3 regions of the Cytobacillus sp. Hz8 genome follow, and region 2 is predicted to be linked to each of the others. Evidence: riboswitches for the same ligand, from Rfam matches in the RefSeq annotation. Region 2 holds a riboswitch; each other region holds the start of a gene.
What was found. A riboswitch is a leader RNA that binds a small molecule or an ion and turns the genes downstream of it on or off. The one in region 2 is predicted to bind S-adenosylmethionine.

Region 1: it holds a riboswitch for S-adenosylmethionine, as region 2 does, so the genes downstream of both, ACE38V_RS18650 (hypothetical protein) here and mtnK (S-methyl-5-thioribose kinase) in region 2, are expected to answer to the same signal.
Region 3: it holds a riboswitch for S-adenosylmethionine, as region 2 does, so the genes downstream of both, ACE38V_RS09985 (methionine biosynthesis PLP-dependent protein) here and mtnK (S-methyl-5-thioribose kinase) in region 2, are expected to answer to the same signal.

The regions. Positions count from the first base shown of each region.
Region 1 is NZ_JBHKFI010000019.1:26,556-32,911, forward strand. Features, by position in the region: gene ACE38V_RS18640 (phosphoribosyl-ATP pyrophosphohydrolase) at 531-863, opposite strand; gene ACE38V_RS18645 (hypothetical protein) at 880-1,161, opposite strand; gene ACE38V_RS18650 (hypothetical protein) at 1,298-1,561, opposite strand; SAM riboswitch class I at 1,658-1,749, opposite strand; gene ACE38V_RS18655 (universal stress protein) at 1,966-2,412, opposite strand; gene ACE38V_RS18660 (Lrp/AsnC family transcriptional regulator) at 2,622-3,062, opposite strand; gene ACE38V_RS18665 (cysteine hydrolase family protein) at 3,181-3,738, shown strand; gene ACE38V_RS18670 (Zn-dependent hydrolase) at 3,875-5,098, opposite strand; gene ACE38V_RS18675 (hypothetical protein) at 5,166-5,390, opposite strand; gene hydA (dihydropyrimidinase) at 5,446-6,356, opposite strand, start outside.
Region 2 is NZ_JBHKFI010000001.1:519,972-526,327, reverse strand. Features, by position in the region: gene ACE38V_RS02595 (pyridoxal phosphate-dependent aminotransferase) at 1-367, opposite strand, end outside; gene ACE38V_RS02590 (carbon-nitrogen family hydrolase) at 478-1,266, shown strand; SAM riboswitch class I at 1,378-1,531, shown strand; gene mtnK (S-methyl-5-thioribose kinase) at 1,626-2,801, shown strand; gene ACE38V_RS02580 (methylated-DNA--[protein]-cysteine S-methyltransferase) at 2,878-3,378, opposite strand; gene ACE38V_RS02575 (methyl-accepting chemotaxis protein) at 3,524-5,320, opposite strand; gene ACE38V_RS02570 (thiamine pyrophosphate-dependent enzyme) at 5,509-6,356, opposite strand, start outside.
Region 3 is NZ_JBHKFI010000006.1:129,347-135,702, reverse strand. Features, by position in the region: gene metH (methionine synthase) at 1-233, opposite strand, end outside; gene ACE38V_RS09995 (bifunctional homocysteine S-methyltransferase/methylenetetrahydrofolate reductase) at 226-2,076, opposite strand; gene metC (cystathionine beta-lyase) at 2,078-3,262, opposite strand; gene ACE38V_RS09985 (methionine biosynthesis PLP-dependent protein) at 3,259-4,371, opposite strand; SAM riboswitch class I at 4,553-4,675, opposite strand; gene ACE38V_RS09980 (H-type small acid-soluble spore protein) at 4,795-4,986, opposite strand; gene ACE38V_RS09975 (hypothetical protein) at 5,160-5,399, shown strand; gene ACE38V_RS09970 (2-oxoglutarate dehydrogenase E1 component) at 5,723-6,356, shown strand, end outside.

The DNA.
Region 1 (6,356 bases), on a different contig from region 2:
TATCACTCCAATCAAGATTATTGCAATTAGCAAACCAAGGATAATCAACTTTATCTTGTTTCCTCCCAGCAATCTATAGGATGATATATCATTCTCTATAGATTCATATAACTCCTTTATTCATCATATTCGACTAACCACCAGCATTATTAATTGAATGAATCTTTCCCTTGCAGCTTTAAAAAGTTTGAAAATTTGTTTATTCCTATTTTTTATTAATTCAGCTTATTGCTAATGATTTCATATAGATAAAATTTTGTACTAATTATTTATTTGTATTCAATCACTAATAAATAACTCTTTCTTTCAAGTTAAAAGTGAGAGAGAAAATGGAACCACCTATTTACAGGCAACTCCATAGAAATCAGGAAATAATTGGATATTATTTATTTTCTACCTTCTCTTCTCTCGAAATACTCATGCAACCGGAATTTACAAATTTCCTTTGTTAAATAAAACAAGATTTTTTTGTCATTTTTACTGAGATTAAACCCTCCATTATTTTTTCAATGATATTCTCTGTAACTAATTCAATTTTCTTCATTACTAACCACAGTTAAAAAAATCCTATTATTAAATCCACCACGTTCATCTGCCTTTTTCTGACGCACATCTTCTAATTCTTCATACGTTGCTCCATGAATACTAGCTAATGAATGAATAATTTCAAGTAAATCAGCTAATTCTTCTATACTATCTCGATCAGTATCGGCTTCTAAATACTCCGATAATTCCTCTTGAGCTTTTTTTCTTAGCTCTGTTTTGTATTCATAGTCAGAAAGAATTTTTGTAAAGGCTTCTTTTCCACTATTCTTGATAATATCAGGGATTTTGTCACGTACTAATTTATTATACACAGGCATTTTTCTTCCTCCTCCTTTATGAATATTCAACCAAATGTCGAAACCATAGCCCTTCTCCACGACCTCGATCTTTGAGATCAAAACATTTTAGACAGAGGTCTTCAGATATTGGTTCATTGCTTATTGTTAAAATACTATTCTCGTAGGTAAAAATAATGGAAAGCTTTCTTAAACCATCAAGGAGAAATTCCATATTCTCATTTGTTTTACTTGTACAATCAAACACATTAAAGCTCTTCTCTTCCACCATAAACCCTTGACGAATAAATAATCGATTCCATTTGTTCATTTTGTTCATATAATCAACTCCCTTTGGTTCATGGATTTATCATCTCAAAAGGCCCGTTCGTTTTTTCCGTTTTCTATGAATCGATCGATAAATACATATTCGATATAATTCCCATACTCCTTCTTGACTTCTAGTCCTTGTTTCTCTAATTCCTCCCACATTTTTCTGTCAGAGAGTACGGGCTCCTTTTTTGAAGGGTAGCCAGTTCATTTTCTGCTATGGTAACTTCATAGGAGTCAACTTTATTTTTTACAACTATTGTGTAATCCGCTTGCTTCATAAGAATCAGTTCATATGCCCTATCCCACTCCTGTAACTGGCTTTCGATTAATTCCGCCACTAAAAAAATGAATCTTTCCGCTTTCATTGATTTTGAAATATAACTTCTGATTACTCCGTTGACAATCATATTCAAACCTCTCCCTTATCCTTATTTTTAATAAAGCATCAAGAAAAAAGGCTCCTCGTTGCAAGCGTAAATGCAACAAGGAACCTTTTTAGTCCGACGTTATCATTCACTGGTTGAAGCTCCTTACCGTGCTTGGCAGGTTGCTGTGAAGTCGTTGAGCCAGTACTCTCGTTCACTCTTGATAACCTTATTAACTTAGTATCATTATATGAGGATTGTTTGAAAAAAATATTGATCATCCTATCTGTCTTACCGGAAATGATGAAAATATTTATACTCTTTTTTCATGTTTTTCGATTATTCAACTCACGTTTTAGGAGATGGCTAATCTCAAGTTAATATCCATGTTAGCCATTTTAATCATGTTAAAGATAGTCTCTTGCTACTTCTTTTCAGAAATCCTTCTAAGGAACAACGGTGACTGGACATGGAGATAACTGTAGAACCCCTAGGCTTACACTTCCTATTAAGGCACTCTTCACAGCACCCATGCCGCGAGTACCCATCACTATACAATAAGCTTTCCTTTCTTCCGCCAGCTTAGTAATTTCCACTTTTGGAATCCCTATACGGATTACCTTTTCAATATGGACGTTTTCGGTTGAAATCGATTGCAGTGCTCTCTCCAAAATTTCTTCTGCTGTATCATGTATATACTCCTGAATTTCTTGCTTAGATATAAAGCGATGCAAATTTGGAGATGAATAGGTTGGTTGCACATTCGTAAGAATAAGCTCCCCATCTATTTGTTTTGCATAAGATATGGCAAATTCAAGTGCTTGATGGGAATAAGTAGAATCATCAATTGGAACAATAATTTGTGCCTTCACTTTTGTCGCTTCTTCGTTCATTAGGAGATCATCCTTTCCCGTAAAAAAACCGTTTTTCTTTGTTATATTACTAATTCTGCAATCCCCACCCTATTTCCTATGTCATTCAGACTTTTTTCAAAATCTGTTTTAAGGTTAAATCATCTTATGAGCACCTGCCCCCAATCTCCATAACGAAAAAGAAGCCTGCACCATAAATTATCAAGTAATCATGGAATGCTCTTTCTGGGTTATATGGCCCCCAACGGATTATTCTGTTTAATCTCTTGGATTGATAGATTTAAGCTATAATTCCCATAATCGAGAATGTTATTAAGAATAAGATTCAACTGTTCTTGTGATTTAACTTTTAATTTTAAATGATAACAGCCTCCCCCCGAAATTCGATGAGCTTCAACAACCTCATTTCGTTCCTGAATAAAGCGAATAAACGAATCATGATTAGTTGTTTTCATATGAATAATGACAAACGCTGTAAAAGGAAGCCCCAATTTCATTTCATCGATGATTAAGGAGTAGGATTTTATGACGCCGCTATCCTCCAGTTTTTTAATACGGTTCCCAACTGCTTGTCCCGTCATATGAATTTGTTCCCCTAAGTCCTTCCATTGTATGCGTGAGTTTTTGGTTAGTAACCGCAAAATTTGAAAATCAATGTTATCAAGTTCCATAATAAATTCCTTTCACCATGAAATGATTTAATCTAAAAGTGTTTCACCAAAGTATCGATAAAATTCAAGATCATCTTTATCATTTTATTATAATAAATATTTCAATGAGGTGAAGAAAATGACTTTAGCTTTAATCATTATTGATATTCAAAATGACTATTTTCCAAATGGAAAGATGGAATTAAGCAACCCTGTTGCCGCTTCTGCCAATGCTAGAAAAATACTTGAATGGTTTAGACAGAATGACAAAAATAATATTTTTCATATTCAGCATATCTCCATTAATAAAGGGGCAAGCTTCTTTCTGCCAAATACAGAGGGAGCTAAAATAAATAAAGCCGTCCTTCCTTTAGAGCACGAAAATGTTATCATAAAACATACACCTAACAGTTTTTTCAAGACCGAATTAGAAAGCAAATTAAAAGAAAAAGGAGTAACAAACCTTATAATAGTAGGAATGATGACGCATATGTGCGTTGATGCCACCGTCAGAGCAGCGAAGGAACTAGGCTTTGTAACTACACTTATTGAAGACGCATGCACCACAACCGCCTTATCTTATCATGATAAGTTCGTACCAGCTGAACAGGTTCATTATGCCTTTGTTAGTGCACTTAACGGTATATATGCCAATGTAGTTTCAACCGAAGATTTTCTTTCTAACACGACCATTTGAATCACTAGATGCCATGTGCATCTATCCCTATAGGAAATGCCATTATGTACCTCAATCAATTTATTTTCCTTTTCTATTAAACTCCAAAAAAAATCTACTATTTCATTTCAAAAATAGTAGATTTTTTTTTGCAATTTTAATAAGATAATACCGTTTCTAAAAGAACATTTACCCCCTTCTCACAATCCTCCCAGGTCGTTAATTCTTCCTCGCAATGGCTTTTGCCATTAATGCTTTTCGCAAATACCATCGCGGTTGGAATGTAGCTTGCGAGAAATTGGGCGTCGTGACCTGCGCCGCTATCCATCTTTTTGTAGGGATATCCTAAAGTTTGCGCTGATTGCTCCAATTTTTGGACGATATTCTCATCAAACCAAACTGTCTGCCGATCCCATTGCTTTTGCACCTGGATTGTACATCCCTCATGATCTGGGATCTGTGTGAAGCCCTGGATAATTTCTTCTACCTGCTTCATCACAATGGGATTTTTATGCCTTGCCTCCAATGTAAAGACGACTTTATTTGGGATCACCGTATGAACATTAGGATAGACATTCATTCTCCCCATTGTAAAAACTAATTGAGGATCCAGCACACTCAGTTTTTCTCTTGCGATTGAGATGATATTGTTCGCTGCGAATAGCGCATCCTTTCTCATATCCATTGGAGTCGTGCCCGCATGATCGGACTCCCCATTTATTTCAATCTCATAGCAGACCATCCCAAGGACGCATTCAACAATTCCAATCGATAATTCCTCTCGCTCTAAAATCGGGCCTTGTTCAATATGGAGCTCCAAGAAAGCTGATGCCTCTTTTAATCGGGCATTTTCTTTACCTGCATATCCGATCGAGTGCAGTGCCTCTTCGAATGTGATTCCATCGACATCCTTTTTTTGCAGCATCGTGGCTTTATCGAATTTTCTAGAAAGGACACCAGATGCCATCATTGAGGGTTCAAATCTTGCCCCTTCCTCATTCGTGATGTTCGCAATCGTCAAGGGAACTCGTGGGGAAATTTTATTCTCAACGAGAGTTCTTGCCACTTCTAGTCCAGCTACCACTCCTAAAACCCCATCAAACCTTCCGCCTTTTTTCACTGAATCCAAATGGGAACCAATTACGATTGGGGGATGATCCTCTTTCCCTTCCAATGTTGCGTAAATATTCCCCATATCATCGATTTCAATTGACATCCCTAGTTCCTTACAACATGTACAGTAATAATCTCTTGCTTGGCGATCTTCCTCTGATAAAGCTAATCTTGTGACTCCATTCTTCTTTGTCCGCCCGAAATCCGCAAATTTTTCGAGCGTATTTTTCAATCGTTCCCCATTGATTAACACCTGCTGCTTTTCCATGATAATCCGCTCCCTTCTGTTATAAGTCAGCTAGAAAAATCCGATTCTTTAAAATCTACTATTATTTCTATGTTTTCTGTTGCTCCATAAGTTTGACACTAAAATATTTTCGCGCATCTGCAGTCAAAATATGGAGGATTTCAGAGACACTGTTTTCCTGATTTATTTCTCTTTTTTCAAATTCTACAAACGCGCCGCTTAAGTTTTCGGTAATCATTTTGATTCGGTAGCCTTTCTGAATAAAGTAATCGATTTTGTCTCTTTCCTGTAAATATTGCTGGTATTCCTTCAAATTCATTCCTCCTTCTCTATTTGGTCAATGAATGAGCAGAAACTCCAACGCCGCATTAAATAGTTAAAGGTTTACTTTCTTTGTTCTCTTTGAAGGTTCCATATTTGGCACGCTTCAAGTATTGGCCTTTGCCAGGTGAGCCAACGAATTGTTTATCTCGAATCACAAATTCCCCGCGAGATAAAACGGAAACAGGCTCACCGATTATCTTCATCCCTTCAAAGGCATTATAGTCTACCGCCATATGATGGGTTTCAGCTGAAATGATGCGCTCAACTGTTGGGTCAAATATAACAATATCCGCATCTCCTCCGATGGCGATCGTTCCTTTTTTAGGATATAATCCAAAAAGCTTAGCCGCTCTTGTTGAGGTAAGATCAACAAATTGATTTAAAGTGATTCGCCCTTTTTTGACTCCTTCAGAGAAGAGAATACACACCCGATCCTCAATAATTGGTCCGCCGTTCGGAATTTTTGAAAAATCATCCTTTCCTAAATCCTTCTGACCCACAAAATCAAATGAACATTGGTCGGATCCTAAGGTTTGAAGCTGTCCGGTTTTTAAGGCATTCCAAAGAACTTCCTGATTCCATTTTTCTCGCAGCGGCGGCGACCAAACATATTTGGCTCCTTCAAAATCTGGTTTTTCTAAGTATGTTTGATCGAGCACTAAATACTGTGGACAAGTTTCTCCCCAAATATCGATACCTTTATTTCTCGCTTCGGCAATTTTTCTCGTAGCCTCCGCACAAGTCACATGAACAACATAAAGCTGTGATTTAGCAAGCTCTGTTAGGGTAGCCGCACGTCCCGTTGCCTCTCCTTCCGCCTCCGGAGGTCTTGTGAGGGCATGATAGATGGGATCCGTGTTCCCTTCTGCTAACGCTTTTTTAACTAAATAATCAATCACGTCTCCATTTTCAGCGTGAACCATTACAAGAGCCCCGTGTTCTTTAGCTGAAATAA
Region 2 (6,356 bases):
AAACCGTATCGCCAGGATTCAGCAGACATTGAGGAATTTCTACAAGACCTGCCTTTCCTCCAAAAAGAATGGCTACTTCCTTATCAGGATTCACTTCCACTTGATATTCTCGCATGTAAAATTCCGCCACTGCTCTTTTTAAAGATTGAAAGCCTTGAAACGGTGAATATTTATGATTAATAGGGTCATCTGCCGCTTTTTGCAGCCTTTTCACAATATGTTCTGGTGTTGGCTGGTCTGGATTCCCCTGTCCTAAATTAATCACATCATGTCCCTCTTGTAAAAAAAAGTTAACCTTACCTACAAGAGAAGCAAAAAATTGTTTTGGTAAATGGTTTAACAATTCAGATTGAGGAAATTTTGTCATTTCATCACCCACCATCTTTCTCTCTATTCTAAAAATTATGTATTGAAAAACTAGTCACAAATGATATAACTAAATTAATAAATTGTAAAGTATTTTTTATTCGAGGTGATTTGATTTTGACGATAAAAATAGCTTGTATTCAACTTGATATCGTATTTGGGGATCCGTCCCAAAATTATAAAAGGGCAGAAAAATTAATTGAAGAGGCAGCCCAACTTCAGCCTGACATAGTCGTTTTACCTGAATTATGGACCACAGGGTATGATTTAACGAGGTTGGATGAAATCAGTGATGAGGAAGCTACAACTACGCTACAATTTTTAAAGAAACAGGCAAAAAAGTTCGATGTTGCTTTTGTTGGAGGTTCAATCCCGAAAAAAACGGCAACCGGAGTCTTTAATACCCTCCTTGTTGTGGATCGAGCAGGAAATGAAGTGCATCAGTATAGTAAGCTCCATCTATTTCGACTAATGGATGAACATAAATTTTTAAAGAGCGGAAATTCTCATGGACTATTTGAATTAAACGGTGAAAAATTATCAGGATGTATCTGCTATGATATTCGGTTTCCAGAATGGATTCGCACTCATACAGTAAACGGGGCAAAAGCATTGTTTGTTGTAGCAGAATGGCCACTGCCAAGATTAAACCATTGGCGTGCCCTCCTCGTTGCTCGAGCAATTGAGAATCAATGTTATGTGATTGCTGTAAATCGTTCTGGTGCTGATCCGAACAATCAATTTGCCGGTCATTCATTAGTGATTGATCCATGGGGAGAAATCGTTGCTGAAGCGGGAGAATCAGAGGAAATTTTATATGCGGAGATTGATTTACATAAAGTGACAGAGGTGCGTGAAACGATTCCCGTTTTTGAGGATCGAAGACCTGAGTTTTATTAAATCCCGTCCGTATACCCTCATCCGAAATTATCTAAATTTCAAAAAAACAATTGACAATTTATTTTAAATCTTGTTATCATACTTTTCAAAAGTATTAATATTAAAAATACTCTCTTATCATGAGCAGGCTGAGGGATTTGGCCCGATGAAGCCCAGCAACCGACTATAATACCATTGCGAAATGGGGCGCAATTTGCGCGCCGGAGAAATCCAGAAGGCACGGTGCTAATTCCAACAGAAAGTTAATCTTTCTGACAGATAAGAGGTGCGAAGCTGTGAACTTCAAGCCTCTTTCAGATGAGAAAGAGGCTTTTCTATTGCTGAATAGAAAAGGCCTCCAATAAACAGGAGGGATAAAGATGACTTTATTACAGCAAGAAACATATGAACCATTAACAGAGGAAACTGCCATACAATTAGCCAAAAAATTGAATATCTTCAATCAGGAAGCAAATTTAGTTTGTCAAGAAATCGGGGATGGAAATCTCAACTATGTTTTTCATATCACAGATCGTCAAAATGGACAGAGCCTTATCATCAAACAAGCCCTCCCCTATGCAAAAGTGGTTGGAGAAAGCTGGCCATTATCTTTAAACCGGGCAACAATTGAAGCTGAAGCATTAAAGCTATTTAAATCATTAACCCCCAATTTTATTCCTGAAGTTTATTATACAAATGAAGCCTTGGCAATTACTGTTATGGAGGATTTGTCCCATTTGACTATTGCCAGAAGCGGACTAATTCAAGGAGAAAATTATCCTCATCTTGCAAATCATTTAGGAACATTTCTAGCAAACTCTTTATTTTTCACATCAGATTATGGTCTTAATCCAATAAAGAAAAAGGAATTAGTCGCAAAATTCATCAATCCTGATTTATGTAAGATTACAGAAGATTTAATTTTTACGGATCCCTTCTATGATACCCCTACAAATGAATTTGAAGAGGAATTAAAGGACGATACACAAGAATTATGGGAGGATGAGCCCTTAAAGCTACAGGTTGCTCTATTAAAAAAGAAGTTCCTCACAGAAACGGAAGCTCTGCTGCATGGGGATTTACATACCGGAAGTATTTTCGCTTCATATGAAGAGACCAAAATTATTGACCCGGAATTTGCCTATTTTGGGCCAGCTGGTTTTGATTTAGGTCAAGTGATTGCAAATCTATTATTTCAGGCTATTGCATGTGAGCAGAAGAAAGAGAAAATTTTTGCGGAAATCGAGCAATTTTGGAATGTATTCCAAGAGAAATTCACCCATTTATGGAACACCCAATCCATTGAACCATATCAGCATTTAAATGGATTTCTTCAACAGCTGATACAAAAATACTTCAAGGATGCCATTGGATTTGCTGGTTGTGAAATAATCCGTCGTACGATTGGTCTCGCTCATGTCGCTGATTTAGATAGCATTGAAACATTAGAATCTAAATTAGTAGCTAAAAGAAGGGCACTTGAAACTGGCAGGAAATTAATCTTAAACCATCAACAATATCTCTCAATTAAAGACGTTTTTAAGGACATTCTTTAAAGCAGAATTCTTTCGTAAAAAGGTGGAACTTCAAATGAAAAGAGGTTCCACTCTCATTATATGAATCCGATTAACTTTAATTTTTATAATGAGCTCCTTCTAATAAAAGCAGCTTTTCTTTAATATCCGTTCTTGTCCCTGCATATCCGGTTAAAGACTGATTTTTTCCAATCACACGGTGGCAAGGAATAATAATCGGGATATGATTAGCTTTATTAGCTTGACCAATTGCTCTGACTGCTTTTGGATTTTCTATCGCTACAGCAATATCTTGATAGCTTCTTGTTTCTCCAAACGGAATGGCTAATAACTCCTGCCAAACTGATTGTTGAAAAGCTGTCCCTTGAATTTCAAGAGGAAGAGAAAAATCCTGTCTTTTCCCATGAAAATATTCCTCCAATTGTTTGACCGCCTCCTTCAACAAAGGATTTTCTTCATTATATGCTACTTCATCTACTATTTCCGCATTAAGGAAATCTTCTTTTCCAAGATATATTTCTACTATTTTTTCATTTTCTGCGACAACAAATATCTGATCAATCTCAGAAGCAAACATCATATATTCTCTTTTATACATCTAAATCCTCCACCTTCCTATACATTTCTATTTTAGAAAATCAAGAAATTGCATAACTAATCCATTTAGATAATTAATCTTTTCAATCTCAAGGTATCAAAAAAGGATTCCAAAAGCCAGACTTTTGGAATCCTTCCCTAAAAGATTATAATCTAAATTTGGCAATCATTGAATTCAGCTGTTCGGCAAGATGGGATAGAGCTTGTGCACTGCCTGAAATTTCTTCCATCGCAAAATTAGTTTGCGTGACAGAAGCACTTGTTTGTTCGATACCAGCTGCCGATTCTTCAGAGACTGAAGCAATATTTTCAATTCTTTTATCCATTGCTTCTGAGCCATCGGAGATCTCTTTTAAATTAAAGGCTATCTCATTTACATTATTCGTCATTTTATTAACTGACTGATAAATTTCTCTAAAGGTTTGGCCAGTAACCTCTATCTGGCTTGTTCCTTCTTCAACTGAGCTGTAGCCGTCCTGAAGGGAATCCACAATATCTCTTGAATCATCCTGAATCTCCTTAACAATTCTCGTAATGTCTGATACAGAACGAGATACCCCTTCAGCAAGTTTTCGTACTTCATCTGCCACAACAGCAAAGCCTCTTCCATGTTCACCAGCACGCGCCGCTTCAATTGCCGCATTCAATGATAATAGATTTGTTTGATCAGCTATTTCTTGAATAACTTGACCTAGTTTTGAAATTTGTTTTGTATTTTCATTAAACTCCTTAACCTTGTCAACAGACCCTTTCATGATCACATTAATCTTTTCCATTTTATCTTGAGATTCTTTGATTAAATCGTTCCCCTGCTTGGTTAATGATTGCACTTCATCTGACACCTGTTTTACAAAAGCGCCACTATTTGAAGCATTTTCAACCTTTAATAGATAATCCTCCATCATGTGAGCTAATTCCGTTGAGGAGGTAGCTTGTTCCTCTGCACCGGCCGATAATTCCTGCATGGTAGAAGCAACTTGTTGACTTGATGCCTTCACTTCATTAGCGGACACATTTAATTCTCCACTCTTTTCACTAACGAAATTAGAAACAGAAGAAATTTCCTGTATCATCCCTTGGAGCCTTTCCTTCATCGCATTTGTGGACTTACTTAACTCTGCAATTTCGTCATTTCCGCGATATTCAACAAAATCTACTTTCAGATTGCCTGAAGCTATTTCATTCGAAACGCTCACAATATTAGATAATTTTTTTGAAATAGCCTTTCCAATTAAAAGAATTGTTAAAATCCCTAAGAGAGAAGAAATAATAATAGAAATAATTAAGACGATAATAGCAATGAGTAAACTAGACTTGGCAGAAGAGATTGCTTCCTTTTGTTCTGTTTTAAAAGTTGTTTGAAGCTCATCAATACTGTTATCTGTTTGCGAGACAATATTATCCACTTGCTCTTTGCCAATGCGAATTTTATAGGATTCATTATTTTGCAAGGCTGGTTTAATATCATCAATAAAAACAGAAGTGATTTTTTGGTCATACGCATCAATTTTTTGTAAGATTTCCTTGGATTCCGCCGTAGTCAATTTCGGTTGAAGCTCTTTTTTAATCTCATCAAATTGTTTCGTCACCTGATCAAATTTATCTAGATAAATTGATTTTGAATCGATGATATAGGTGCCGATAATGCTACCCTTATTATGAAATACAGCTGCAGCTTCAGTAATAGCAACTGCCTTTTCCCCCGTATTTCGGACATCCTCCATCTTGGCATTTGCTATCGTCAGCAAAAGAAATGTAATCAATGTAGAAATAGTAAATAAACCAATAGTTAACATAAGAGCAACCCCATATTTTTGGCCAAGCCTTAATTTTAGCCATAAACGATTATGGGATAGAAAAGAGGAAAAAGTTCTTTTATTATCACGACTTTTACTACTTTTCTCTTTTGATTGATGAGACTTTGATTGAAAAATCCTTTTCAATTCTTTCCCCCCTGTTTTAATTTTCATTTATTTCAAAAAATATGTAATTAGATTAAGATTTATTATACTAGAAAATTAAGTAATTTTGGAGAAGAAAAAATGTTTTGAATTATCATAATGTTAAAAAATATCATTAAAAAGACTGATCCTATATGATCAGCCTTTTTAATGATTGTATAAACTCGCTTTTATAGAAGTGGATTTTCACTTTTTGCTTTTAATCGTTGCCATCTCTTTTCAATTTCTGAACCAAAATCATCTAATATTTCCTTGTTTTCTTCTTTTAAAAGATGTTTTGTTTTTCCCATGTATTTTAGCCAATCTGTCAAAGGAATTCTCTTCTTTTTCGCTTCAGGATCATAGGTAATCGTCGTGATTCCCTGTTCAACCTCATAAAGCGGGAAGAAGCATGAGTTAACGGCAGCTTCCATGATGGTTCCGCCAAAACGATCTTCTGATTTCCAGTTTAGTGGACAAGTGATTAAGATTTTCCCATAAACAGTACCAACATTTTGCGCATACCATTGAGCTTTGGCTGCCTTTTTCACAAGATCTTGAGGAAATGCTTCCGTTCCTGTAAAGACGTAAGGAATATTGGATGCTGCCATAATTTGAGCGGTATCCTTGTGATGGAATGCTTTACCCTTTTGCGTTTTCCCGACACTTGTCGTACTTGTCATATGGCCTAATGGTGTAGAGTAGGACATTTGGGATCCTGTATTCATATACCCTTCATTATCATACTCAAGCATGATGAGCTTATGATTTCGCAAGGCAGTACCTAGAGCAGAACCCATGCCAATATCCATTCCTCCATCACCCGTGATCATCACAAATGTTGCATCCTCTGATACTTCAATTTCTCCACGGCGCTTCAATTCAAGGAAGGCTTCTACCGTTCCAGATAAGGTCGCAGCTCCATTTTGAAATAAATTATGAATCATCGTTTGTTTATGGGATGAATATGGATAAGAAGTCGTTGTTACATAGGCACAGCCTGTTTGGTATAATACAACAACATCCCCTTCAATCCCTT
Region 3 (6,356 bases), on a different contig from region 2:
GTAGCTCCGAAGGTATTCGTCTCAATAATGTCACTTCCAGCAAGTAAATATTCACGATGGATATGCTCAATAACAGAAGGGGAGGTTAGATTGAGATTTTCATTACATCCCTCATATTCTTCTCCTCCAAAATCTTCCAATGTTAAATTTGCACGTTGTAGCATGGTACCCATAGCGCCGTCCATAATCAGAATTTTCTTCTTCAATTGTTCAGTTAATGGTGGTTTAAGCATTTTGAATCCTCCTTTGAAGCTCTTCACTGTAAGTCCGGGCATGGCTAGCAAGCTCTACAGTCATATGATATCTCATAAAAGGGGTAATAAGATATATTCCATTAAATAATTCTTCAGCTGCTTCCATTAAATACTTCGTCATCGCAATTCCTTCTTTTTCTGAAGCGATTGGGTCATCTTTCAAAGAAAACATGATATTACGAATGGATTGGTCAATTTTTATCCCAGGTACTTCATTATGAAGGAACTCTGCGTTATTGCTCCCAATTAATGGCATTAAACCAATATAGATTGGAGCATCGATATGCCTTGTTGCCTCATAGACCTCTCTTAATTTTTCTTCTGAATAAATTGGTTGAGTAATAAAATAATTGGCACCAAAGGATACTTTCTTTTCCAATCTTTGGACAGCTTTTTCGATGGAGCGTACATTCGGATTAAATGCAGCGGCTATTGAAAAAACCCCTTTTTGGCCTAAATCTTTCCCTGATAAAGAAAGTCCTTCATTGAACTGTTTTATCATTCCAATTAATTCGAAAGAAGAAACATCATAGACAGAGGAGGCCCCTGGTAAATCTCCTACTCTTGCAGGATCTCCTGTAATCGCGAGCACATCATGCAATCCAAGCGTATGAAGCCCCATTAAATGGGATTGCAATCCAATAATATTGCGGTCTCTACACGTAATATGAACAAGTGGGCGGAGACCAATCTGTTCTTTTACTAAATAGCCAAGGGCAGAGTTTGCTATTCGCGGAGAGGCAAGGGAATTATCCGCCAATGTTAGGCAATCAATTCCTTCATCTTTTAGCGCTCTCGCTCCCTGAAAAAAGCGATCGGTATTCAACTTTTTAGGCGGGTCCAGCTCCACGATGACAGAATGCCTTTTCTTTACAATTCCCTCTAACGGAGGAAGATCGCGTACAGGTGGCAATGATTCGACTACAATGGGAGTTGCTTTTGATTTTACTTGTTTTTCCGTCACTGGAGTGGCATTTTTTAATTCGCTTGCAAAAGCTTGGATATGTTCAGGTGTTGTTCCACAGCATCCGCCTAAGAGACGCACCCCTTGCTTACGAAAAGCTTGAGCTGATTTTCGAAAATACTCAGCGTTTCCTTTATAATGAAAGATTCCATCTGTATATGCTGGTAAGCTGGCATTTGGATAACAAGATAAATAAGCATGCTCCGGCAATTCGACTTCTTCTAATGCTTGAATCATTTGATGTGGGCCAAGTCGGCAGTTTAAACCAACAACATCGGCACCTAATTGTTCCAATCTATTTAATGCTTCATTGATGGGAGTGCGGTCCTGCAGGATTCCAATTTCTTGCATAGAAACCTGAGCAATGATCGGCAGTTTGGTTTCTTTTCGAGCTATTTTTAAAATGGTTTCGAGTTCATTTAAGTCATAGAAAGTTTCGAGTAAAACTCCATCAATTCCTTCTAAGAGCAAGCAATAGAGCTGCTCATGGAAGCTCCTTTTGATTTCTTCAATTGGAATGGAATTTGGCTTTATTCCACGATTTCCTCCAATGGTTCCTAAAATATAGGTGTTTTCCCCAACTGCTTTTTTCGCAATTCGCACAGCTGCGCTATTAATCTCTTTGACTTGATCCTCTAAACCATATCTTTGCAGCTTGATATAATTGGCTGCATAGGTGTTGGTCTGGATGACGTCAGCACCTGCTTGAATATACGTTCGATGAATTTTGATAATTTCCTCGGGATGAGATAGATTGAGTTCTTCAAAGCAACTGTCAGTTCCATAAGAATATAATAAGGTTCCCATCGCTCCATCAGCAATTAAGATTCTGTTTTTTAAATCTGTTAAAAAGCCCATTTTATTTTCCTCCTTGAAGCTGGACAGAGGAGATTTTGTTCAACGCACTTGCAAAGTCTTGAATAAGGTCATCTGGATTCTCTAAGCCAACAGATAGGCGAAGCAGGCTGTTGGAAATACCACGTGCTAGCCGTTCTTCTTCCGGCATTGCGGCATGCGACATTTTTGCCGGATAGGAAAGAATCGTCTCTACAGCACCCAAGCTTACTGCAAAAACGGGAATTGCGACATTTTTAACAAAAGATCTGAGAACGTCTTCGTTTTCAAATTCAAAGGAGAGAACTGCTCCTGCACTTTTTGCTTGCTCCTTTTGTAGGGCAAAATGAGGATGTGATTCTAAACCAGGATAGTGCACTTCTTTTACTAATGGATGTAAATTCAGATAGGCTGCTATTTTGCTAGCAGCAGAGCTTGATTGTTGCAAGCGGACAGCAAGCGTTTTAATTCCTCGTAAAACAAGCCAACAATCCTGAACCCCGAGAACAGCGCCAAATGAATTTTGTAAAGAACCGAGTCGGTTAGCTAGTTCTTCATCTTTAACGACAGCAAGCCCGGCAACGACATCGCTGTGGCCAGATAAAAACTTCGTAGCACTGTGCAGAACAATATCTGCCCCTAAATTCAATGGTTTTTGTAGAGCAGGTGTTAAAAAGGTATTGTCAACAAATGTATAGGCACCGTGCTGTTTTGCTAAATTACTAATGGCATTAATATCGGTCACCTTTAATAATGGGTTGGAAGGGGTTTCGACATACAGCACTTTTGTATTTGGTTGTATCGCTTTTTCAACCTCTTTTAAATCAGTCATATCAACAAAGGTATGACTAATTCCAAGACGATTTAAAACTTGGGTCACCATTCGGTACGTTCCGCCGTAAACGTCTTCAGTTATCACCACATGATCTCCTTGAGATAGGAGAAGAAAAGCGGTTGAGATGGCAGCCATTCCTGATGAAAAAGCAAAACCTTTTAAACCATCTTCTAATTCTGCAATGACATCCTCCAAAGCCTCACGGGTAGGATTTAAGCTTCTGCTATAATCATATTTTCCAAAATGGTCAATATCCGATTGATGAAAGGTAGTGGCGTGCTGAATCGGAACACTGACTGCGCCGTTTGTCGGATCGAATTTATGGCGATTATGCAATAGCTTTGTATCAAAACTGTAACAATCACTCTCAATCATAATGAAACCTCCTGATCTACTTTTGCAAAAGCATTTTCTAAATCATTAATCAAATCTTCTGAATCTTCAATTCCTACCGAAAAACGCAGTAAACAATTATCAACACCTGTTTCAAGCCGAATATTTTCGGGAATATCTGCATGTGTTTGCGTTGCTGGGTAGGTGATAAAGCTTTCCACCCCTCCTAAGCTTTCAGCAAAGGTGATAAGGGATAGGTTCTGTAAAAAAGAATCCACCCAGCCTTCTTCCTTAATACGAAAAGAAAGCATTCCTCCTTTTCCTGGGTAGAGGACATCTGTTACTGTAGGATGTGTTTGCAAATAATGGACGATTGCTTTTGCATTTTCCTCATGCTTAGCCATTCGTAAGGAGAGGGTTTTCATTCCTCGGATGAGGAGCCAAGAATCAAACGGGCTTAATACGGCACCAGCAGAATTATGATGAAGGGAAATGGATTCACAAAGTTTTCTTCCTTTTGCAACAATTAAGCCTGCAAGAACATCATTATGCCCACCTAAGTATTTCGTCGCACTATGAATGACAATATCGGCACCAAGTGCAATCGGTTTTTGTAGAATAGGGGTATAAAAAGTATTGTCAACGATTAACAAAATCCCATGTTCTTTAGCTAATTGTGAAACCTCTGTGATATCCGTTTGTTCCATAAGAGGATTTGTAGGTGTTTCAAGAAATATCGCTTTCGTATTTTGGTTGATGGTTTTTTCAATATTTTCTATCATGCTGGTATTTACATAGTGGGAATGAAGCCCCCATTTTGTAAAGCCTTGCTCTAATATCCGGTATGTGCCACCATATAAATCCTTAGAGACTATCCATTCATCACCTGTTTTGAATAGGGAGAGGACAGTCAAAATGGCAGCCATACCGGAGCTACAGGCAAATCCCTGATCTCCTTCTTCGAGATCAGCAATGGCTTTTTCCACAATTTCACGTGTGGGATTCCCTGTTCTTGTGTAGTCATAACCTGTTGAACGTCCAATTCCTTCATGCCGAAAAGCTGTTGAAAAATATACTGGTGGATTAACAGTGCCAGTTGCCTTATCACTTCGATTTCCAATTTGTGCAAGCTTTGTTTGAATTCCTACCATTTTGTATTCACTCCTAAATAAAGTTAAATTAGAAAAAAGGGAGACATAAGAGAAGTTAAAAATATGGGCCTAACTTCCAGAGTTTATTTTATAGAAAAGAAGTGGAACTATTGACATAGAATCGTAAATAAAAAAAGTCTTCTATAAGAAGAAGACTTTTACGAATTTCTGGTAGCCGTTCTTCTTATCTGTCAAGTTATCAAAAACTTGCTGGAATTAGCACCTTTTCAAAGTAATTTACATCATTACCCTGAAGGTTGCTGAGGCTTCATTGGGCCATACCCTCTACCTCTCTTGATAAGAAAATCATTTTATGAATTTATTACACTTTACACCACTGAAGTGTTAAATGTCAATGTCTTTTAGAATATTCTTTTTATTAGCAATTGCTTGGATAAACCTATCACGTATGAAAAAATATTTTCAAACCTCTTCAATTAGATTTAAAACAGGTACATCCCATTCGTCAAAAGGATTGGTTCTAGAATAAATCCTGGCCATCTTCGTTTTTTCATCTACATTCTGAATGATGACCATATTCCCCTCATACGAAACATGATGGATTTCTGCACTTTCTAATATTTCCTTTGCTCTTCCCACATTCACGATTTTCATTCCTCCTAGAATAGTATCCAATCATAATGTATCTTGGATTTCCTTTTTTTATTCACAAAAGAAAATAGTGGTATGCCTGTCGAATATTTTTCAAAAGATTCTAAAAATTGCCAAACAAAAATAAAATAAAATCGATATAATAGAAATAGGGAAACTTTATTGGAGGGAAAGGTATGCAAGAAATTATGAGTTGTCATCATCGCTTTTCGACATACGATAATAACTTTGCTTACACAACTGAGGACGGGATTGAAGTTTATGTAGTGGAAAGTGATTGGCAAAAATGCTCAACTTGTGGACATGTTGATTTTCCAATCTCCTCAATGGAAACAACGAAAATCAATCTTCAGGAAAAACGCAACTATCCTCATTCTCCAAAAGAAAATTATGTTCATATCATTGACCTATTCTAACGAAGCCGAATTTTCGGCTTATTTTTTTGCTCCTTATTTTTTATGAAACGAAAGAGAGCGAAATATTGATACATAGTAGTGCATAAATAAATTTTATTAATATAAGTTATTTAGTTAATGACTAAACTCATATTTTTCACTATTTAAATGAGTAAAATCTTTGTAGTCCTATTGACAACGTGTTAAAATGTCATTGGAAACGGTTTATCCTCTGAAAAATTTTACTATTCAATTTATTGGGTGGATTTTAGTTCCGTTTTTTGGGGGAAAAGGCTTAATTTACAATTTATTATCTAAGGATAAGATTTTTGGGGGTATTTTTCATGGAGAATCCTAAATCTAGTGAAGGTCCAGATTGGCAGGGGTTTCTAGGTCCAAACTTGGGGTATGTGATTGAGCAATATGAAAAGTATGTGGAAGATCCGGATTCTGTTGAAGTGGAAATGCGTTTGTATTTTGAACAGTGGGGTCCACCACAAGTACCACATGAACAAAAGGGGTTAGAGACGTCCGAAAAAGAAGGCTTTCAATCCACACTTCCTTCATTAGAAAAATTTTTAAATGCTGTTCAACTTGCCGATCGAATTCGTTCATATGGTCACTTGGCGGCCAATATTTATCCACTTAATGACCATAAGCGAGAAAATGAAATTATTGATATTTCTTCCTATGACTTAAGTAGAGAAGACTTAGAGAGAATTCCGGCAAGTATTGTTTGTAATGAGGCACCTTCTCATTTACAAAATGGTTATGAAGCCATTCAATATTTAAAAAGTGTATACACGGGTACCGTTGCCTTTGAATTTCACCATGTCCATAATGTAAAGGAAAAATTATGGCTAAGAAACAAGGTGGAAAGCGGAAGCTTAATTCCGGAGCTTTCGAACGAACAAAGAGAAGGTTTATATAAACGATTGGTAGAAGTAGACTCATTCGAAAAGTTTCTTCATAAGACAT